3 regions of the Paenibacillus sp. p3-SID867 genome follow, and region 3 is predicted to be linked to each of the others. Evidence: riboswitches for the same ligand, from Rfam matches in the RefSeq annotation. Region 3 holds a riboswitch; each other region holds the start of a gene.
What was found. Region 3 has a riboswitch for cyclic di-AMP ahead of M4D81_RS07645 (C40 family peptidase). Riboswitches for the same ligand answer to the same signal wherever they lie in the genome.

Region 1 (4,259 bases), on a different contig from region 3:
GTTTGCCACGGTAATCCAACAAAGTAGAGTCCTTTTACAACGGATACACCTTCCATATGATCGATATGTCCATCTTTAAATGCCGCTTTTATGTCTATCCAGTGATCATCACGTTTAAAACCTGTAGCCCAGATAATGTTGTCGATATGTATAGGAGTTCCTTCGTTCTGAAAATATAACTTTTGATCCACTATCTTTTCCGTCCTTGCATGGAGTTTTATCCTTCCTTGTTGAATGAGCAGCTTTAACTCCTTTCCATATATCTGTTCTGGCATTGCGTGCAACCATTTACCTAACATACTTTTGCGGTTTGCTGTTAGAAAGCCCACCTTGTCAAAATACCAAAAAATACTCTTGCCGAAAATATGTAACGGTTTATATTGGATCTCACTGCTTGCGGACAAATGCACTTCAAAATCATCTGCCAATTCACTGGAAATTTGGGCCCCGGAGTTTCCTGCACCTACAACACAAACAACCCCTTCTTTAAGTTGGTTCTTATTTCGATATTCAGAAGAATGTAATTGTATAACTGCATCTCCTACCTTATCATGAAAGGAAGGTACAAGTGGCTTCTGAAAAGGACCGGTGGCTACTATAACCTTTTTTGATCTAAATGTACCCTCCGATGTGGAGACTTCAAAGATACCATTGTTCATGGTTAATGATGTAACTTGTGTATTACTTTGAATAGGAAGCTCTAAACGATTCGCATAATCTTTCAAATAATCTGCAACCTCATTTTTATGTGGTAAACCCTGAGGATCACCTTGAAAGGGAACACTTGGTAGACTATTATACATTCTTGGCGTAAACAGATGAAGAGAATCATAGCGATCTCTCCAAGAATCACCAACCTCCTTGTGACCATCAAGGATGAGAAAATCCACAGATTTTTGTTTGAGATAGTAAGCAGCCGCAAGCCCGGCTTGACCTCCACCGATGACTATAACATCTAACATATAAATATCATCCCTCCTTTTAATATTTTTATTTAAAGTATCATATGAGCATTTATTCATCAATAATGAATATCCCAACATTGAGTATCGGCAGAAATGCACATCTTCTAAATAGGCATCAAGTCATTAGTTTTTGTACACTTAAATAATAAGCACCAACGTATGTCTAAGAAGGAAACACGATTGCAAGCCATGAGGGTAACATTGAATTGAAATCATAAAACAAGCCCTTCATAAATGAAGGGCTTGTTCTTTTTAATTATTTCAGTTGTAACTTCCGACCATCATCGTGTAACTTTTTTGACTAATGGTTCTTCTTGCTGTTACATAACGCTGTTTGTAATAGGATTCTGAAAGTTTACTTATCCTTACACCCTTACTGCTGGACGAATGTGCAAATTGACCATTACCAATATAAATTCCAGCATGAGAAATGCCCTTGCCACTCGTATTAAAAAAAACTAAGTCACCCGGTCTCAGATTAGCTTTGGACACTGGAGTGCCTACCTTGGCCTGAGCTTTTGATGTACGTGGTAAATCTAGATTGAATTTATCAAAAATGTACAGAATAAAGCCGGAACAATCGAAACCACTTGAAGTTGTACCTCCCCATTTATAGGGTGTTCCAACGACTTTACTTACTTCAGTAGTCAACTTAGGTTGATTATCCGCAAACGCACTTGCTGCTCCCGAAGATAATATAATGGCAGACCCTAACAACGACAGTAAAATTTTCTTCAAGATTTTTTCTCCCTTCGATGCCTACGGAGTTAGCTGAGGGTTCGGTAGAAGGATCCCTATACTCCCTTTACTACAAGAATAATTCACCCAAAAATGGTTCCCCCGTTTTCAAAACGAAACTCGGCATAATTTATGAATTTTTTGTAACCCTACATAATGTAGTCTATTTATTACCCTTTTGTCAATCTTATCTTTTAATTTCTTTCCCTCCTCCAATAAATGTTGTGATTCGTTCATATTCTCCTATTTAATGGACTTAAATCATTACATTATTCGAAGAATAGCTGGTTTGAACGGTCTAATAAAAAAAACAATATTGTAACAATTTTGCGGAGGATAGAAATTAAAATGGCAGTCGAACCTGGTTCGACTGCCTAAATTGAAATCTTTAAGATTTGTTAGAGACGATTGGATCTGCATATCGTTCAGGATGGTTTCTAAACCTTCGGTATGCAATGAGGCAAATGGCAATTAAAATAATAAAGACACTCAATAACTGCGAGACACGAACTGTACCATAACTCATTTCGCCTTCCTGGAACATAAGCCCCATCGGTGACCAAAGTAATTTCATCAAATCTGCAAGCCAGTTAGAGGCATACCATGCTAAACTGTCGGTACGCAGTCCTTCGATAAAAAACCGCCCGATGGAATACCAAGTGAAATAAGTCAAAAATAACTCACCTGAACGTAGAAAAGGCTGGCGTCTCAACCATAAGAGCAACAACAAACCAACCAAATTCCAAATGGATTCATACAGAAAGGTCGGATGATAATAGATGCCCTCGACATTCATTTGATTGACAATAAAGTTAGGCAAGTGTAGTGTTGTCCTGAGAAAATCCTCAGATACTGGCCCTCCATGAGCTTCTTGATTTATATAATTTCCCCAACGCCCGATCAATTGTCCTATAATTAAACCCGGAGCACATAGATCTGCGATACGCCAAAAATTATAGCCACGTATACGAAAGAAAAAAATCATAGCAACGATCGCTCCGATTAAAGCTCCGTAAATGGCGATTCCACCGTTCCATATTTTGAAAACATCCCAAAAGTTATCGCGGTAATCTTCCCACTTGAATATGACATAGTAAGCTCTAGCCCCGACGATAGCCGATGGCACGCCAACTAGCACCATATCCAAAAAGAACCCTGGATGGATCTGATACCGCTTGCCTTCTTGAATAACGACGATTAGACCAATGAGAGCTGCTACGCTTAAGATAATTCCGTACCAGTATAATTGAATTGGCCCTAATCGAAATGCAATTGGACTAATCGCATCGAACAAACCCTCTCACCTCAATCCCACATCGTTTGTAACCGATGTATTGAGTAGTTCATAATTAATGTTGAAATTACGATTAAACACCCTATATTCACATAAGGAAGGCGATACATGTTGAACAATGATTCTTTTCTTTCACTTCTCAAGCCTAGGATTATCATCTTTAGCTCACTGTTACTGTTTACTATGATTAGCATCGTTTTTCTGACGGATATCTACTTTATTCATTTCAACAAAACCGTTCATATGATAGCACATTATATCAGTCCGTTTATCATTCACTTAATGTTATCCCTTTTTGTGAAGAACAAGGTGTCCTGGTTACTTGGTGCAACGCTGACAACGATTATCTCACTAGTACTGATTCTAGTAGTGGTTTTGGTGTTTTTTTAGCAATTAGTTGCCTGATTTTGGGCTCACGCCAGTCTCAGATCTAGTGAGTACCATTAAGATTGTAATTAAAATAAAGGCTACTAGTGCGAGAAAAGGAATCGTTATAAAACCAAACCAATTAATGTATTGTACATTACACGGCACCCCGTTCGTGCAGGGCTTGATCTCTGCAAATCCAGGGACCTTCTGCTCCAAATAATGAAATAAGGAAACGCATGCTCCAAAAATCGAAAGTGGAAGCACATATTTTTTTATGCTTGTCTCACTGTAAAAGGCAGCAATTCCAAGAATGATACTGAGTGGATACATTAGTATTCTCTGATACCAGCACAATTCGCAAGGAATAAACCCCCTTATCTCGCTAAAATAGAGACTTCCAAGCGTTGCTGTAAGTGCGACAACCCAGGCTAAATATATTGTTTTGTCACGTACTCCCACTACTCGATCCTCTCCCATCTATTCCTTAAGTTGCGCATTGATTAAGGAAGATATCTCCTCATAATCAAACGGGTTCGATACCATAACATTATTGATCATAATCGTGGGTGTTTGTTGTACATTATATTCACGGACTAATTCCTCATCTAAACCAACTTGGTCTTCGATTTGTTTACTTCCCATATCTTCTTTAAGCTTCGCTAGATCGATATTAGGTGTATATTCTTTAGCAAGCTCCAACGCCTTGTCTGGGGTTAGCCATGCGTTATCATGCTGCTCTGTTTCAGGTTGTGCATTAAATACTTCATGATGAAATGTCCAAAATGCTTCAGGGTCTTGCAACCGTATCGCCTCTGCAGCGAGTGCGCCTGTTTTTGATTCTTCACCATGAAAAAGAACATTAATATAGGAAAATGATGCTTTTCCTGTTTCGA
Region 2 (4,259 bases), on a different contig from region 3:
TGTTCTCCAGCGGCAGCTTCTCCTCCAGCAGCTTCATGAGAATCGGCGTCGTCACATAATATGGCAGATTCGCAACCACACTTACCTTCGATACGCCCGCAAAATCCTGACGGAACAGTTCATGAAGATCCACCTTCAGGACATCCCCATGATGCACCTTCACATTCTCATAGGGCTCCAGCACCTCCAGCAGGATGGGAATCAGGCGCTGATCAATTTCGACCGCGGTGACGGTTCCTGCCGTCTGTGCCAGCTTCTCGGTTAACGCACCGATCCCAGGACCGATCTCAAGCGCTCCCTTATCTTCATCCAGTCCTGCAGCCTCCACGATTTTATACAATATATTCTGATCGATGAGAAAGTTTTGACCCAGACTCTTCTTGAAGGAGAATCCATGCCGCGTGATGATCTCCTTCGTCCGTCTTGGTGTTGATATATCCTCGATCCGATTCATTGGCTTACGCCCCCTTCTTCCAGCTGTGCAAGTGCGGCCAGAAATTCTTCCCGCGATATTTGAAACATGGCCAATCGTTTATGGAATTGCTTGCTGTTGCAATATCCGATCCCGAGCAGGTTTCCCATCGTCATACGCCTTGCAGCCGCCTCCGGATGGGCTGATAATCCTGCCTCCAGCATGTCCTCCAGACTGATCAGGCTCTCTCCGCCCTCAAAGGAGGTATGGACCCGCTCCAGCGCACGCCGTATCGCTTCCGGCGAGGCATTCTCTACGCCGATATCCCCTTTGCGGGTAGCATCCGCTTCCGGAATAAAGGCATGCTTGCAGCCAGGGACACCCTGATCCACAATTTTGCGGATCCGCTCCCCTGCATGGTCAGGATCGGTTAATATAATAACGCCTCTGCGCTCCTGAGCAAGCGCTATGCGTTTCAGGATTTGTTTATTGATCGCTGAGCCGCCCGTTTCAATCGTATCCGCTTCTACGGCCCTTTTAATGGCAACGGTATCGTCTCTGCCTTCCACAACAATCACTTCTTTAATCATGCGTTTGTTCTCTTCCTTCCCAAGAAAACAGGCTTGTACAACCTCTAGGTTCTACCATCTTAGCCCTATATACTCCGTTCTTAACAAAACAAAAGAAGAGGAAATATTCCCTCTTCTTCATCATTATATATTATAAGCTAAATAGTATAGCATTAGAATGGTATTGTAAATTGGAATTCATGCGTCTAGTTCAATTCAGGTTTAACCGGACCGATCACGTAAACGGTGCGGCCGCTCTTCCGGCCGAAATTTATGGCCGATTTCAGTGAATCATAATAAACATCGATTTTGTTGCCTTTGATGGCACCGCCCGTATCTTCTGCACGACGGAAGCCAATGCCTTCGATATAGACCCACCAGCCGATCGGGATGATGTTAGGATCAACGGCGATGGTGCGTCCTTCTGTAACGCGTGTGCCGGATGCCGTGCGTGTGCCGATTCCCTGCTGCTCAGCGGAATACGCCGTCATCGACACGTTGTTCAATACCTTGCTGTATTTAAAATCAACGCCTGCCCGAGAAACCACGTTGTTTTCGACAGCCTTGGCGGTCGTTACTTTTTTCGTGCCGGACAATTTAGCCGGTTTAGCCTTTACATCGGTGGCTGCCGCCTGGACGATGACAGGCTTCTCCACTTTTTTCGTGCCAACGGCAATGATTTTATCCTTCGTTCTGCGTTCAATCTCTTGGGAGACCTTCGTCTTGGAAACCAGCTTGCCATTGTGGTAGACCTTCTCATAATGGTTCACCATGAGACCAGGCTCGCCCCGCTGAATAACGCGGTTATCCCCTCTCTCAAGCGATGGGTCGGCTGTTTTGATCACGCGAAAATTGCGATCCTCCGTCTCCTTAACTTTTTGTTTCGTGACGCGAACGACATCGATAATCATATTGCTGGTCAGCTTCGTGTTCTGTGCCGGTTGTACTATATCTTCACCCTGGATCGTAATACCAGCCTCTTTAAGTACATGATCAACCGTATCCTGGGATGTAAATATGGTTTTGGTTGTGCTGCCTACTGTAACTTTGACTGGAATTGCCCGGTCAATGATGATCCGGTCTCCATCCTGGATCGCGCCGTTTAAAGGCATCGAAATCTGATCCTGGGGACTCAACGTGATCGCTTGCTCATCCAGCAATTCCTGCAGCAATGATCCACGTGTTTCTACTGTGGTGACACGACCATCGACGACAAGCTGAACCTCCTTGCCTGCCTGATCATGTACGACCAACGATATGAGAAGTGATACCGTAACGGCACCCATGGCACCGAGCAACATCAGTTGACGCAAATTGTCATGCTTCCATCTCAATGCGTAAGACATGCTGGATGATTGTGATTCATGGGTTTCTTCAGGTTGAAAAATGCCCACTATTCCATCCTCCTTCATAGTCCCGCCGTCTAGGTAAACGCATGAATGCATTTGACGTGACTATAGCAATTTTTCTCACAAGGCGCCCTGCTATCTATCTACACCCTGCGTCAATTCCCGTCTTTCCGTCCATGTACCACCACCCCTTGTTTACCAAGAGTATGATGATCCCCTCTCCATTATTCAAAAATAAAAGAAAGCCATTGAAAGAGTACTAGAGGCTCTAACGTGGCTTCCTGATGATTAGAATCATGGAAATGGTATGCACGAGAATTCCCCTCTTATTTCGCTTACGGAGTTAGCTGTCGGGTTCGGACGTAAGAGAGACGCCCTAGATCCGGATACCCGCTCATGGCGAGATCCTTCAAATTCACCCCAAAGACCCGAAAAAGAAATCAAATACAGCTGCGCGCATTCAGACCAGTATGCACGGCGGTATCGGTTCCCCCGTTCCCCAGAATTTCGGAGATTAAGCGAGACGGTTCATGAAATATTCGGCCGCGATCTGCACATCGCAGCTTCTTATCACTGAAAAGATGATATCCTGTTTGTATGCAGGTTGTAAAGCAACATTCAACCACATTTTCTCATGTAAAAGGTTAAAATATTGTAATATCAACGCCTTTTCTGATTAAAAAACTTTAATTAATCGAAAATGCTCCCTTTTTCATTGCTTTTGCTCTCGTTTTCGTTAAATACCAAATCGTTCCAGCGCATTTTGGGTGGTAATTTGGGCCAATTCCTCATAGGACAACCCTCTAATTTCGGCTGCCGCCTCCGCCACCAATTTTACATAAGCAGTCTCATTTCGTTTCCCGCGGAAGGGATGAGGTGTTAGGTAAGGGGAGTCCGTTTCGATCAATAATCGGTCAAGCGGAACCTGCGCCAAAACCTCTTTGGGCTGCTTTGCATTTTTGAAGGTAATCGGCCCGCCAAACGAAATATGGAATCCCATATCGAGACATATTTTGGCCGTTTCCCAGCTTCCGGAGAAGGAATGCATGACACCGCCCACCTCGGAGGCTTTTTCCTCGCGCAAAATTCTCACGATATCTTCATGCGCATCCCGATTATGAATGACAATCGGCATGTTCAATTCCCGGGCCAGTCCGATCTGGCGCCGAAGCACTCGGTGCTGAACTTCTTTCGGAGACGTATCCCAATAATAGTCCAAACCGATCTCTCCTATAGCCACCACTTTCTCGTGACTGCACAAAGAGGCGATCCAATCCAGGTCATGATCCTCCATGGTAATGGCGTCTACAGGATGCCAGCCTACCGCTGCATATATAAAATCATAAGTTTCTGCCAGCTTCATCGTAGTCGGAATCGTCTCCCGGTTAAATCCAATATTGATCATCCGGGTCACGCCGGCTTCGAGCGCCCGCTGGATTGCCTCTTCCCGGTCTTCGTCGAATTGGGGAGCATCCATATGAGTGTGCGTGTCGAACAACATAAAATCCACACTCTCCTTCCTGTCGTTTCTGTGTCGTATATCTTCCATTAGCTGGGTAAATTGCAAATAAACCCAACGTTTCTGTATTCCACCTAGGTTAATGTTGTTGTTTGAAAACACTGGCTATCTTCTCCGGCATTTGAGCCAGTAGCGGACTTACCTTCTCCTCCGGATAATAAAGATGGTACCGTCCTTTATGAATGCCGCTGATCGAGCGTACAATATCGGATACCTCCGAGATTTCCTTCAGCTCATCATGCCGATCCAGAAGCAGGATTTGCTTCTCGTTAAGCGGCATATCGGAATGAACCTTATCATAAGGAAGATCCGTTGGAAAATCAATCTCCAGGTCATATTCCGGATGCAATCCCACGGCACTGAATGCGTGGCGTATCCCGTCGATGGTCTCCAGATCGATGTTGTCGATT
Region 3 (4,259 bases):
GCGAGCTTAAAATATTGGCAGGCAATGGCCTGAAGTGGGAAATCATACATGATTTTCTCGACCAGACCGGCGTGAGCGAGGTGCATTTCGGCTCCGCTGTCCGGTATGGCCGATCAGGGCTGAAGCCCATTGATCCGGTTGAGCTGCGATCATTGGCTGACAGCTTACATCAATAGAAGTAGCAAACCTATCGGAAACAGGTGAACAAAAATTGCAAACCGTATTGAATAAACAGCAAGAATTTGTGGTTGGCGTTGACCTTGGGGGTACGAAGATCGCGGCAGCGCTCTTTGATTCCGAAGGACAGCTGCTGAACCGGGAGCAAATGGAGACGGCAGGCGCGCGTACGGCCGAAGAAGTGGTTACGAGAATTACGAATATGATTCGCAGCGTCTCGGGCGGCCAATCGCTCCGAGGGATTGGCATGGCTTCGCCGGGAACGGTTAACAGCCGGGAGGGCATTGTCATTCACGGGACGAATCTGCCGCAATGGACGAATGTTCCCCTCAAAGCATGGATGGAACGTGAGCTGCATACGGAAGTTCAGGTGCTGAATGATGCTAATGCAGCCGCATGGGGAGAGTATGTAAGAGGTGCTGGAAGAGGGGCGACGAACATGGTGTACGTGACGCTGAGCACCGGTATCGGCTCAGGCATCGTGCTGGATGGGAAGCTGTTCCTGGGCAGCAGTTCCTTTGCTGGGGAACTGGGACACCATATCATTGATCCCAGCGGTCCGCAGTGCAATTGCGGCAGCCACGGCTGTTGGGAGGTATTTGCTTCTGGAACAGCCATCGGACTCGCAGCATCCCAGCGAATGCTTACCCAGCCAAGTGTCATATCAGAACTGGCTGCAGCCGATGCGGGAGTGAACGCCAAGCATGTATTCGAGGCCAAACGTCTTCAAGACCCCGTTGCAGTGGAGGTCATTGATCGTGCCATCTATTACATGGCGCTTGGACTGGTTAACGTCATTCACAGCTTTAACCCCGATCGCATCGTCATTGGCGGGGGTGTGAGCAGAGCAGGTGAGCTGTTGTTCCCGCAGCTGCGGGAAATGACGGATAAGCTGGTCATGCCGTCCTATCTAGGTACGTACGAGATCGTTCCTGCAGGACTTCGGGACGATGTTGGTCTGGTTGGAGCTGCGGCTTTGTTCCAGTAGCATAGGCCTGAAGAGAATGATACGAATAGGATCAATGATAAATAGATACCAGAAAGAGCGCTCGGAATGACGACGTAGTATCAAGTTACCTAGCTAAAGAGAAATCAACAAAAGCCGCCCTTCTGAGGGCGGCTTTCCAATTATTTATAGAGAGAGCGGGAAACGGAGCGATCATTTATTTGCGTCATAAGTCCGTAACATGTAACAAGTGATAGGCGTGAACCGTAAACCGTCATCCGTTTGCGCTGGAGTCGATTTTTTTGGTTTCTGGTTAGGGTTGTTTGTATCCGACAAACAATAAACGGTTGCTCGCACTTTCCCGCCCGCCGGCGGAAACCGCCGGCTCCAAACCCGCACGTGGGGTGACCTGCAGGCTTGGAGCCGGCGGCTGTCGCTATTCCATGTACTTGGATGCGTCAAACGTAATCAGAGACGTATGATTGGCATGCTCAATCAGCGAAGAGAGCTTGGTTACCTCGCGTTCCTTCTTGCGGGCTTGCGCCTGATATGCATCCGGATCGTATAAGGCGACGTTGAACAGCGTTATGGCACCGTCTCCGCTGCCACGGCTGCTCTGGCGCTCCAGCTTCTTGCGGGAGCCGAGATGGGCAAGCTGTCCGATATCGCTGCGTATTTGTTTGGCCAGCTCGATCGCTTCCATGATCGTAATGTCGGAGCCGTTCCAGGGAATAGTCTGCGTGGTATTGGAGATTGCCATCAGCAAATCCAGCTTCCTATAATCCGCTGCGGCCGCTTCGATTTCTTCCGTAATGGCATCCACGCTGCGCGTAGGGTATTCCGCCGTCTCCCCTTTTTCAATGATCGTGCTGCTATTGTTCAAGCGTTCCGACATCAACTGATTGATGAGACGGTTAATTGCTGCCCGGACAGCTAGTGCTTCTGCCATCGTTATTTGACTCATAAGTGATGGATCACCTCTTTAATTTCATTTCTATTATGTAAACGTAAAGATTTGTAAAAAGTTGCTAGATTAATAAAAAAAGCAGCGCGAGAAGAAAAACAGAGTTACATAATTGTCATGACTGAGTGAGAGGGTGAACTAAAATCCGACCGAAATTCTTCATCATTACGACAGCTCCGAACATAAAACGATAGATTTTTAGGATATGATTGACAGCATCCTTGCTTGTATACTATATTAAGAGAAGGTTACAAAACGTTAATGAATTTTGCCGAATTTCGTTTGTGAAAACGGGGGAACCGTCTTGGGTGAATTACTCTTGTATAGAGAGTATAGGGAACCTTCAACCGAACCCTTAGCTAACTCCGTAGGCATCGAAGGAGAGAACATATTTTGAAGAAGTTTGTCATCACTTTGCTAGGGTCTGCAATTATTTTTTCTTCTGGTGCCGTTTCAGCATTTGCTGATCAACAACCGAATTTTCAGTATCAAGTGAAGCAATTGGTAGGAACTCCATACAAATGGGGCGGAACAACTACCAGCGGGTTTGATTGCTCCGGATTTATACTGTACATGTTTAGAAATTTCGATATTGATCTTCCGCGCACTTCCCAAAGCCAGGCTAAAGCGGGCGAACATGTGGATCGTGAAGATCTGCGGGTTGGAGATTTGGTATTCTTCAATACAAGCGGTAGCGGAATTTCCCATGCAGGCGTTTACATTGGTGACGGACAATTTGCACATGCTTCCAGCAGCAAGGGAGTCAGAATCAGCAAGCTTAGCGATTCCTATTACGAGCCGCGTTATGTTACGGCACGTCGTGTTTTGAGTCAAGAAAACTATGCAAAGCTGGTAGGAAGCGCAAGCTAATTGGATAACGCAGCCATTTAGGGTACGATACATAACCAGAAAGCCTGACAAAGGGATGACCTTGTCAGGCTTTCTTTTTTAGATATTGGAAAGTATAAACTTCGAAGCTTGTGACTTTCTGATATCGCAAGAAAAACTTCTACTAACTGCGGTCTGTCATCTGTGAAAGTACGTCGATAGACGTTTTTCTTACTATAAGTCGATCATCCCACAAGGGGGTGTTCGGTTACTCCTTAACAACAGAGGCATTCACGGCAGCTTCCATTCCATTGTTATAGAGGCGGAACAAGCCTAGGCGCCAAAAAGCAGCACCTTTCAGGTCATAACGTTTGGCCAAGCCGAGTTTATCGTCCACGGAAGTGGCGGTTTCGCTAAATAGGCTGATGCCGAGGAGGAGCTTCTGCTTCGGGACGCCTGCTTGGAGTGCCGACTGAATCGCTTGGTCCACCAGACTGTTCGGTTCGGGAACCTGAGATTTGGTTCCGACCGGATTGTACTGATAAGCCATAATGATCAGGTCATCGGCGATGGAGGCCAGTGTTTTGTAATCATAGCCTTTATAAGCGCTGTTCAGTGGCGGCACCGCTAAGGATAGGGCAATGTCATGGGGCAATGCTGTCTTCAATTGCTTGACATAATCATTGAGCAGCTTCTGCTGTTTCACCGCATCCAGTTTAAAACCGAGCCCTTCAAAATCAAGCACAACTCCGCCAAATCCGTTCTCCGCTACCGCGGCTGTGATGCCTTCAATGGACTTTTGGCGCAGGCTGCTGTCGCTCAGAACTTTGGTTAATTCACCATTTCCGTCCAAGGCGTAAACCATAAGATATGGTTTAATCTCCCGATCTGCTGCGTTTGCCACAATCGATTGCGGGGTAACGTCGCCGTCCGAAGCAGGCAGGCGGTATTCGTTACCTTGAAGCGTAAACTGACCTTCACGATCGATACGGCTCCATCCAAAAGCGACTGAATTCATCGATCCCACGAGATCCAGCTCTTGGTAGGATTCTATTGCATAGAAAGCTCTCAAATGCATGTCGCGCTGCGGCGATACCAGGGAGACTGTACGAGTCGCCTGGTTCCAGCCCACATCAACGCCGAATTGGCTGCTGAACGAGCTGAGCGGGATCAGCACACGGCCTTCCTTTTGGACTGGCGGAGCTGCAAGCTTCACTTTTTTACCGTTGACGGTTGCGTTCGTGCTCCCCACTTGAAGTAATACTTCGGTCGATTGGCCTTTCACGCTGCCAATGGCCTTCACGGTTTGCGTCTTGCTATTCCACGTGATTTGAATGCCCAGTG

Region 1: it holds a riboswitch for cyclic di-AMP, as region 3 does, so the genes downstream of both, M4D81_RS29090 (C40 family peptidase) here and M4D81_RS07645 (C40 family peptidase) in region 3, are expected to answer to the same signal.
Region 2: it holds a riboswitch for cyclic di-AMP, as region 3 does, so the genes downstream of both, M4D81_RS31395 (resuscitation-promoting factor) here and M4D81_RS07645 (C40 family peptidase) in region 3, are expected to answer to the same signal.

What each region holds. Positions count from the first base shown of each region.
Region 1 is NZ_JAMBDM010000021.1:10,949-15,207, forward strand. Features, by position in the region: gene M4D81_RS29085 (flavin-containing monooxygenase) at 1-962, opposite strand, end outside; gene M4D81_RS29090 (C40 family peptidase) at 1,227-1,703, opposite strand; cyclic di-AMP (ydaO/yuaA leader) riboswitch at 1,707-1,839, opposite strand; gene lgt (prolipoprotein diacylglyceryl transferase) at 2,092-2,997, opposite strand; gene M4D81_RS29100 (disulfide oxidoreductase) at 3,391-3,843, opposite strand; gene M4D81_RS29105 (DsbA family protein) at 3,844-4,259, opposite strand, start outside.
Region 2 is NZ_JAMBDM010000027.1:11,626-15,884, reverse strand. Features, by position in the region: gene rsmA (16S rRNA (adenine(1518)-N(6)/adenine(1519)-N(6))-dimethyltransferase RsmA) at 1-454, opposite strand, end outside; gene rnmV (ribonuclease M5) at 451-1,002, opposite strand; gene M4D81_RS31395 (resuscitation-promoting factor) at 1,188-2,375, opposite strand; cyclic di-AMP (ydaO/yuaA leader) riboswitch at 2,647-2,861, opposite strand; gene M4D81_RS31390 (TatD family hydrolase) at 3,067-3,831, opposite strand; gene M4D81_RS31385 (HD domain-containing protein) at 3,929-4,259, opposite strand, start outside.
Region 3 is NZ_JAMBDM010000003.1:319,589-323,847, forward strand. Features, by position in the region: gene M4D81_RS07630 (copper homeostasis protein CutC) at 1-176, shown strand, start outside; gene M4D81_RS07635 (ROK family protein) at 212-1,165, shown strand; gene M4D81_RS07640 (DIP1984 family protein) at 1,560-2,087, opposite strand; cyclic di-AMP (ydaO/yuaA leader) riboswitch at 2,347-2,477, shown strand; gene M4D81_RS07645 (C40 family peptidase) at 2,481-2,957, shown strand; gene M4D81_RS07650 (stalk domain-containing protein) at 3,184-4,259, opposite strand, start outside.